2 regions of the Streptomyces sp. NPDC037126 genome follow, and region 1 is predicted to be linked to the other one. Evidence: riboswitches for the same ligand, from Rfam matches in the RefSeq annotation. Region 1 holds a riboswitch; the other holds the start of a gene.
The links. Region 1 has a riboswitch for glycine ahead of gcvT (glycine cleavage system aminomethyltransferase GcvT). Riboswitches for the same ligand answer to the same signal wherever they lie in the genome.

Region 1 (4,556 bases):
GCCCACGCCGCCGCCCGGGGCGTGCGGGTTGAGCCAGAGGCCGTAGTGGTCGGGATAGAGGGTGCGGGCCACGTCCAGGCCGTCGACCACCTCGTAGGAGCGGTTCCAGCCGCTGGCCGACAGCTCCTGGGCGGAGGTCACGCACGGGGCGTAGTGGAAGCCCGCGACCTCCATGTTCCCGTACTGGGCGTCCGCGGAGCCGGCCTGGCCGTGCCACAGCAGCATCCAGATCTGGCCGGAGGACGGGGCGGCGAGGGCGCGCAGCAGTGCCTCGTAGGCGTCGTAGCGTCCGGGCGTGACCTGGCGCAGCATGTGCTCCACGCTGCCGCTTGGGCTCGCGCTCACCTTTCTTACCGCCCCTTCGATTCTTTCCCCACGTTTGGACACAGCTTAAGCGCCGACGGGCCCGGGGCCCCGTGCCCGTACGCGGGTGCGGGTGCGCCCCGGCCCGCCGCGCCCCGCGGCCGGGCCGCATTTCGGGGCACGGCCCCGCACTCCTCGCGCCGGCCCTCGGCCGGTCAGTGGCCGTGCTGGTAGAACGGCCGGACGTTCGCCCTCAGCCAGTCGCCCACCGGGTCCTCGGCCACGTCCAGCAGGACGAGGTTCACCGGCCAGGCGACCGGGACCCTGCCGAGGGCACGGCCGAGTGCCTCCAGGGGAAGGGCGCGCAGATCGCCCTCCCACTGGGAGAGTTCGACGCCGACGAACATCACCGGGTCGGCCGTCTCGACGGCGGCCAGGCAGCGGCGGGCGGTGAGGACCACGCCGATCCCGTCGAACTCGGCGGAGGCGGCGGAGAGGAAGTCGACCGGGTCGTCCTGCCAGTCGGGCTCGAAGAGGCGGACCCGGCCGCCGGTGGCGAGGCCGTCGAGCGGGGTGCGGCCCGCGCGGCACAGTTCCGCGACGGCCTGCGGCGGCAGGGGGATGCCGACCACGCCACCGGGGTTCACCGCGATGCCGGCCTGCGGGGGCAGGCCGCGGGCGAACTCCACGGCGGGCGCGATCGTGTACGACATGTGGGAGCCGGCCACCTGGCGGAACTGCTCCTCCGAGCTGAACACCGGGACGTACACCTGACCGTCGATGTCCAGCGTGGGCAGGTCGAGCGGGCCGCTGTCCGGGCCGCCGCCGGCCGGCAGCGGGACCCAGACGAAGCTCCGGCCGAGGACCTCGATGATCCGGCCGCCCGCCGTGGGGACGCCTAGGGAGGCCGACAGCACCTCCTCCAGCTCGTTGCCGGGCCAACCGCCGTGCGGGTGGGGGTGCGCCTGTGCCGGGAAGTCCGCGGGAAAGTCCGCCGGGAAGTCCATCTGCCTACCGCCTGCTGGGAACCACTGCTGGGAACCTGAAGGCTAGCGGGTGGCTGTGACGGCGTCCCCCGGCCGGGCGGGCCCGGCGAAGCCTATGCGGTGCAGGGTGTCCGCCGCGGCCCGGTCGATCAGCACCGCCGAGCCGCAGCCCGGGGGCAGCTCGCCCCGCTCCACCGCGCCGAGCAGACGGGCCGTCGTACGCCGATGGCGGCCGAACGCGTAGCGGGAGACGCCCCGGCCGCGCTCGCGCTGGCCCTCCCGGGCCGTCCCGGGCGGGACGTCGAGCAGCAGCAGGTGCAGGGTGGCGCCGCGGCGGCGGGCCGCACGGGCGAGCCAGGCGCGCACCCAGGCCTGGGTGCCGCAGTCGTGCACCACGACGCCCGCCCCGGTGCGCAGGGCGCGGCGCAGGGCGGCGTAGTGGGCCGCGCGGACCAGGGGGCGGTAGAGAACGTACGGCAGGCGGCGGGGCAGGCGGGCCGCGAATCGGTCGCGGGTGTCCTGGGAGTCCACGCGGGGGCCCGCGACCGCGCGGCGCATCAGCGTGGACTTGCCGCCGCCGGGCAGGCCGGCGACCACCACGACGTCACCGGGGGCGAAGAGCAGGGCCCGCGGGCCGCGCGCGGCGAGGTCGCGCAGGTCCCGGACGGCCGGCTCGGGGTGCTCGGCGCGGCGCTCGCGGGCCGGGGCGCGGCGCTGCCGCGGCACCGCGGCGGCGGTGCCCGTCGCGTACGCCGTGGTTCTGTTCACCGTGATCGCCCTCCCCTGTGTCCCGGTAATATCCATGCCCGGCCAAAGTAAAGAGAAGGTAATGGAATGAGTGCGGCGGCCGGGGGCGCGTACCGCCACGGCGCGGTTACGGAGACGGCCCTGACGGGCGGGGCCGTGGCGTGCAATGATGTGGCCGCCAACTGCATACCGGCCGTTTGAATCCGCGCGGGAGAGTCCCCGGGTCCCCTCTGGACCGCCCGGGGCGCCGAAGGAGCAAGTCCCTCCCTTGAATCTCTCAGGCACCGTTACCGCGCGGGCGAGGCACATCTGAAAAGCGGGCCGCTGTGTCAGTGGCTCCACCCAAGGTGCAAGCCCTGATCGCCCCCGTGGCGGTCCTGGCGAACCTCTCAGGTTCCGATGACAGATGGGGAGGAACGTTCCTCGCCCCATCCCCGTGCCCTGGGAGACGACCGACCGATGAGCAGTACCGAACTCCGCCACACCGCGCTCGATGCCGTGCATCGCTCGCTCGGCGCGACGATGACCGACTTCGCGGGCTGGGACATGCCCCTGCGCTACGGCTCCGAGCGCGACGAGCACCTCGCCGTGCGCACCAAGGCCGGTCTGTTCGACCTCTCCCACATGGGCGAGATCACCGTCACCGGCCCCGAGGCCGCCGACTTCCTGAACATGGCCCTGGTCGGCAACATCGCCTCCATCGGCGTCGGCCGCGCCCGCTACACCATGATCTGCCAGGCCGACGGCGGCATCCTGGACGACCTGATCGTCTACCGGCTCGCCGAGACCGAGTACATGGTCGTGGCCAACGCCTCCAACGCCCAGGTCGTGCTGGACGCCCTGAGCGAGCGCTCCGGGGGCCTCGAGGTCGAGGTGCGCGACGACCGGGACGCCTACGCGCTGATCGCCGTGCAGGGCCCGGAGTCCCCCGGCATCCTGAAGTCGCTCACGGACGCCGACCTGGACGGCCTGAAGTACTACGCGGGCCTGCCCGGCACGGTCGCCGGCGTCCCCGCGCTGATCGCCCGCACCGGCTACACCGGCGAGGACGGCTTCGAGCTCTTCGTGAAGCCGGAGCACGCGGTCGAGCTGTGGCAGGCGCTGACCAAGGCCGGCGAGGGCGTCGGCCTGGTGGCGTGCGGCCTGTCCTGCCGCGACACGCTGCGCCTGGAGGCGGGCATGCCGCTGTACGGGCACGAGCTGACCACCGCCCTGACCCCCTTCGACGCCGGGCTCGGCCGCGTGGTCAAGTTCGACAAGGGCGACTTCGTCGGCCGCACGTCGCTCGTGGAGGCCGCCGCCCGCGCCGAGCAGAACCCGCCGCGCGTGCTCGTCGGCCTGATCGCCGAGGGCCGCCGCGTCCCGCGCGCCGGGTACCCCGTCGTCGCCGGCGGCCAGGTGATCGGCGAGGTCACCTCCGGCGCCCCCTCCCCCACGCTGGGCAAGCCGATCGCCATGGCCTATGTCGACGCCGCGCACGCGGCGCCCGGCACCGAGGGCGTCGGCGTCGACATCCGGGGCAGCCACGAGCCGTACGAGGTCGTGGCGCTGCCGTTCTACAAGCGCCAGAAGTAGACACTGGGCGCGGCCGCGCCCCGCACGGAGCCGGTCCGCGGCGGGCACGTGACCCTGCGCACACCCGCCCGCGCCCACCAGCAGTTTCCGTACTCCCCCCTCACCACCACTCCCGCGCGTACAGGAGAATTCAGGCCATGAGCAACCCCCAGCAGCTGCGCTACAGCAAGGAGCACGAGTGGCTGTCGGCCGCCGAGGACGGCGTCTCGACGGTCGGCATCACCGAGTTCGCGGCCAACGCGCTCGGCGATGTGGTCTACGCCCAGCTCCCCGAGGTCGGCTCCACCGTCGAGGCGGGCGAGACCTGCGGTGAGCTGGAGTCGACCAAGTCGGTCTCCGACCTCTACTCGCCGGTGGGCGGCGAGGTCACCGAGATCAACGAGGACGTCGTCAACGACCCGTCGCTGGTGAACTCCGCCCCCTTCGAGGGCGGCTGGCTGTTCAAGGTGCGCGTCACGGAGGAGCCGGGTGACCTGCTCTCCGCCGACGAGTACGCCGCCCACACCGCCGGCTGAGGAGTAGTGGCCGAATGACTGTCCTGAACACGCCCCTGCACGAGCTGGACCCGGAGATCGCCGCGGCGGTCGACGCCGAGCTGAACCGCCAGCAGTCCACCCTCGAGATGATCGCCTCCGAGAACTTCGCGCCGCTCGCGGTGATGGAGGCCCAGGGCTCGGTCCTCACCAACAAGTACGCCGAGGGCTACCCGGGCCGCCGCTACTACGGCGGCTGCGAGCACGTCGACGTCGCCGAGCAGATCGCCATCGACCGGATCAAGGAGCTGTTCGGCGCCGAGTACGCCAACGTGCAGCCCCACTCCGGCGCCTCCGCCAACCAGGCGGCCCTGTTCGCGCTGGCCCAGCCCGGGGACACCATCCTCGGCCTGGACCTCGCCCACGGCGGTCACCTGACCCACGGCATGCGGCTGAACTTCTCCGGCAAGCA
Region 2 (4,556 bases), on a different contig from region 1:
GGCAGATGGTCCGCTGGTCGTCGCCATTGGCACGGTGGTAGCCGCGCACCGCGAGCAGACCGGCCAGCTCGCCCTGCGAACCGGCGTTCGGCTGCAGGGAGACCTTGTCGTACCCGGTGACCTCGGCGAGACGCTCCTCCAGCTCGTGGATGAGCGTGAGGTAGCCCTCGGCCTGCTCGGCGGGCGCGAAGGGGTGCAGCTGGCCGAACTCGGGCCAGGTGACCGGCTCCATCTCGGTCGTCGCGTTGAGCTTCATGGTGCAGGAGCCCAGCGGGATCATGCCGCGGTCGAGCGCGTAGTCGCGGTCGGACAGCCTGCGCAGGTAGCGCAGCATCGCGGTCTCGGAGCGGTGCTCGTGGAAGACCGGGTGGGTGAGGTAGGCGTCGGTGCGCTGCATCGCCTCGGGCAGCGTGTCCGCGGCGACCGCGTCCAGCGCCTCGATGTCGCCCTCGACGCCGAAGGCGGACCAGACGGCGGCGAGCTGCGCCCGCACGGTGGTCTCGTCGCAGGCCAGCGAGACGTGGTCGGAGTCGACCAGGCGGAGGTTGACCCCGTTGTCCCGGGCGGCGGCGACGATCTCGGCCGCCTTGCCGGGCACACGAGCGGTCAGCGTGTCGAAGTAGGCGCCGTGGACGATCTCGACGCCGCCGGCCTTCAGGCCCTCGGCGAGGATCGTGGCGTAGCGGTGGGTGCGGCGGGCGATCGTCCGCAGCCCCTCGGGGCCGTGGTAGACGGCGTACATGCCGGCCATCACCGCGAGCAGCACCTGGGCGGTGCAGATGTTGCTGGTGGCCTTCTCACGGCGGATGTGCTGCTCACGGGTCTGCAGCGCGAGCCGGTAGGCCTTGTGGCCGTCCGCGTCGACGGACACACCGACGAGGCGTCCGGGAAGGCTGCGGGCGAACTTCTCGTGCACGGCCATGTAGCCGGCGTGCGGACCGCCGAAGCCCATCGGGACGCCGAAGCGCTGGGTGGTGCCGACCGCGATGTCCGCGCCCAGCTCGCCCGGCGAGGTGAGCAGGGTCAGCGCGAGCAGGTCGGCGGCGACGGTGACGAGCGCGCCCAGCTCGTGCGCCTGCTCGATGACGGGCTTGATGTCGCGTACGGCACCGGAGGCGCCGGGGTACTGGATCAGCACGCCGTTGATCTCGCGCGCCGCGATGTCGGCCGGGATGCCGTCGCTGAGGTCGGCGACGACGACCTCGACACCGGCCGGCTCGGCACGCGTCTCGATGACCGCGATGGTCTGCGGCAGCGCGTCCGCGTCGATCAGGAACAGGCCCTTCTTGTTCCTGCCCATGCGCCGGGACAGCGCCACGGCCTCGGCCGCGGCCGTGCCCTCGTCCAGCAGCGAGGCGCCGGAGGTGGGCAGGCCGGTCAGCTCGGCGACCACGGTCTGGAAGTTCAGCAGGGCCTCCAGGCGGCCCTGGGAGATCTCCGGCTGGTACGGCGTGTAGGCGGTGTACCAGGCCGGGTTCTCCATGACGTTGCGCAGGATGACCGGCGGGGTGAAGGTGCCGTAGTAGCCCAGGCCGATCATGGAGCCGAGAACCTGGTTGCGGTCGGCGAGCGAGCGCAGTTCGGCGAGCACCTCGGCCTCGGTGCGGGCACCCGGCAGGTCCAGGGCGTCGGCGTTCTTGATGACATCCGGAACCGCGGCGGCGGTCAGCTCGTCGAGGGAGCCGTAGCCGACCGAGGCGAGCATCTTGGCCCGCGCCTCGTGGTCGGGCCCGATGTGGCGCTGCTCGAAGGGGATGCCCGATTCGAGCTCGGCGAGCGGAATGCGGTGGGCGGTCATTGCGGAGGCCTCCTGGTCTGACGCGACCTTCGAGGGGCACCACGGCGCGGGTACCCCGACGGCCTCCCCCTCTGTCATCTCAACCTGAGAGCTTCACCAGGCGCCCGCGGACGCCGGCTTTCACCGTCGGTGAGGGCGGGAGCCGTCGACACCCGCCCTGCTTTCCAGAGTGACCTCGTCCGTGCGGTACGTGAGCCTGAGAGATTCCGGGGAGGATTTGCTCCTTCGGCGCCTCCGATGTGGTCGGAGGACTCTCCCGCACGGGGTCAGCAGCCGCTGTCAGCCTACCAGCGAGGTCAACACGGGAGCCCTCGAGTGGCCGCCTCCCTGAATGTGCTCTTTTGTAGTGCTTACGGATGAGTTGCGACCAAGTGGAGGGAGAGGGACCGTGCAGACCGACATCGATCCGCGCAACCTGATCGGCCGCAAGGCGTTCGACCGCGATGGCACCAAGATCGGCACCATCGACGAGGTGTATCTCGACGACGCCACCGGCGTGCCCGAATGGGCGGCCATACGCACCGGCCTTTTCTCCCGGGACGCGTTCGTCCCCCTGGAGCCCAGCGAACTCGTCGAGGGCACCCTCCACGTCCCGTTCGAGCGCGCCCTGATCAGGGACGCCCCCGACTTCGGCGTGGGCCGGCACCTCTCCCCCGAACAGGAACTCCAGCTCTACCACCACTACGGTCTCGACGTGGCCGGACCTCCCTCCGTACCGGACCACGACTTCGGCAAGCTGGCGGGCTCGGAGGAGGCCTGATCGCGGACCTCTTCCAGGGCCCCGGGCGGGTCGGCGCCCGACGGAACGAGCGGAGCCGGCGGGTGTGCGGGAGCCTGAACCAGCGGCAGGGGCTCGGCGGGCTCCAGCGCGGGATCGCCGACGGGGAACGTCCGCACGCGCCCCGGAGTGGCCTGCAGCGGCGTCTCGAACCGCACCGTGACCCGCCCCAGCCCGCTCCCCTGCACCCAGCCGGCTCCGTACTCCTCGTGCCGCACGTCCTGCCCCGCGCGCCAGTGCCGCTCGGCGGGTTCCGGCGGCACCGTCACGGCGTCGGCCACGGCCTCCCGCGGCTCCTCGGCCGCCCGCACCGGCATCGCCTGCGCGAACAGGTCCTCCTGTGTGTAGTCGGCGAGCCCGGAGACACCCACGCCGAGCAGCCGGACCCCGCCCGTGGTGTCCACCGAGTCCAGCAGCCGGGCCGCCGCCTCCCGGACGACCGCAGGATCGTCCGTGGGGCCTCTGAGAGTCTCCGAGCGGGTCAGGGTGGAGAAGTCGTACCGGCGCACCTTCAGCACGATGGTCCGCCCGGACAGCCCGGCGCCGCGCAGCCGGCCCACGCACCGGTCGGCGAGCCGCTGCACCTCCAGGGCGATGCGCAGCCGGTCGTGGATGTCCACGTCGTAGGTGTCCTCGACCGACACCGACTTCGCCTCGCGCTCGGCCACCACCGGCCGCTCGTCGCGAGCCAGGGCCATCGCGTACAGCGCCTGCCCGTGCGCCTTGCCGACCAGCCGTACGAGTTCGTCCTCACCCGCCTCGGCCAGCTCATCGACCGTGGTGATCCCCGCCCGCCGCAGATGGTCGCCCGTGGCCGGCCCCACCCCCGGCAGGGTGCGCACCGGCATCGGCCCCAGCAGCGCCCGCTCGGTCCCCGGCTCGATGAGCACCAGCCCGTCCGGCTTGGCCTGCTCGGAGGCGATCTTCGCGAGCATCTTGGACGCGGCCAGGCCCACCGACCCGGTCAGCCCCGTCACCGCGCGGATGTCCGCGCGCAGCCTGACGCCCGTCAGCTGCGCCGACTCCGCGTCCCAGGCCACTCCCCCGGCCTCCAGGTCGACGAACGCCTCGTCCAGGCTGAGCGGCTCCACCAGCGGCGACAGCTCACGCAGCAGCGCCATCACCTGCTCGCTGATCGACCGGTACAGGGTGAAGCGCGGCACGAGGTACGCGGCGTTGGGCGCCAGCCTGCGGGCCTGGGCCATGGGCATCGCCGAATGCACTCCGAAGACCCGAGCCTCGTACGACGCGGTGGCCACCACACCGCGCGGCCCGAGCCCGCCCACGACGACCGCTTTCCCGCGCAGGCTCGGCTTGGACGCCTGCTCCACCGAGGCGTAGAAGGCATCCATGTCGAGATGCAGGATCGTGGGCGCGTTTCTCACATCTCCGATGCTGCACCACGGCACTGACAACGCGGTGGCGCGGGAGCGCGCCCGGTGGGACCGGTTGTCAGACCGCCCGGTTGCGGCGCCGCGCCAGCTCGTCCGCGGGGTTGGGACCCACGAGGGTCTCGCCCGTGTCGACGCGCTCGCCGTGCAGCTGCGAGAGGGCGCTCTCCACGTCCCGCCACACCACGCCGACCGCGATCCCGAAGATGCCCTGACCGCCCTGGAGCAGAGCGTGGACCTCGTCCGGCGAGGTGCACTCGTAGACGGTGGCGCCGTCGCTCATGAGGGTCATGCGCTCCAGGTCACGAAAACCGCGCTCCCTGAGGTGCTGCACGGCCGTGCGGATGTTCTGGAGCGAGACCCCGGTGTCCAGGAACCGCTTGACGATCTTCAGGACGACGACGTCCCGGAAGCTGTACAGACGCTGGCTCCCCGACCCGTACGCGGGCCGCACACTCGGCTCGACCAGGCCCGTGCGGGCCCAGTAGTCGAGCTGCCGGTACGTGATTCCGGCCGCCGCGCAGGCCGTGGGCCCCCGGTAGCCGATCTCCTCGGACGTCATCGACGCCGCCCCTCCGCCGTCCGGCAC

Region 2: linked by a shared signal. The riboswitch ahead of gcvP (aminomethyl-transferring glycine dehydrogenase) and the one ahead of gcvT (glycine cleavage system aminomethyltransferase GcvT) in region 1 are both predicted to bind glycine.

Annotation. Positions count from the first base shown of each region.
Region 1 is NZ_JBVJTD010000010.1:53,556-58,111, reverse strand. It holds gene ACZ7FF_RS22365 (enhanced serine sensitivity protein SseB C-terminal domain-containing protein) at 1-312, opposite strand, end outside; gene ACZ7FF_RS22360 (enhanced serine sensitivity protein SseB) at 519-1,310, opposite strand; gene ACZ7FF_RS22355 (AAA family ATPase) at 1,353-2,063, opposite strand; glycine riboswitch at 2,235-2,339, shown strand; glycine riboswitch at 2,340-2,452, shown strand; gene gcvT (glycine cleavage system aminomethyltransferase GcvT) at 2,496-3,611, shown strand; gene gcvH (glycine cleavage system protein GcvH) at 3,749-4,126, shown strand; gene glyA (serine hydroxymethyltransferase) at 4,141-4,556, shown strand, end outside.
Region 2 is NZ_JBVJTD010000006.1:8,786-13,341, reverse strand. It holds gene gcvP (aminomethyl-transferring glycine dehydrogenase) at 1-1,798, opposite strand, end outside; glycine riboswitch at 1,973-2,067, opposite strand; gene ACZ7FF_RS15925 (PRC-barrel domain-containing protein) at 2,187-2,558, shown strand; gene ACZ7FF_RS15920 (DNA polymerase IV) at 2,480-3,961, opposite strand; gene ACZ7FF_RS15915 (MerR family transcriptional regulator) at 4,029-4,556, opposite strand, start outside.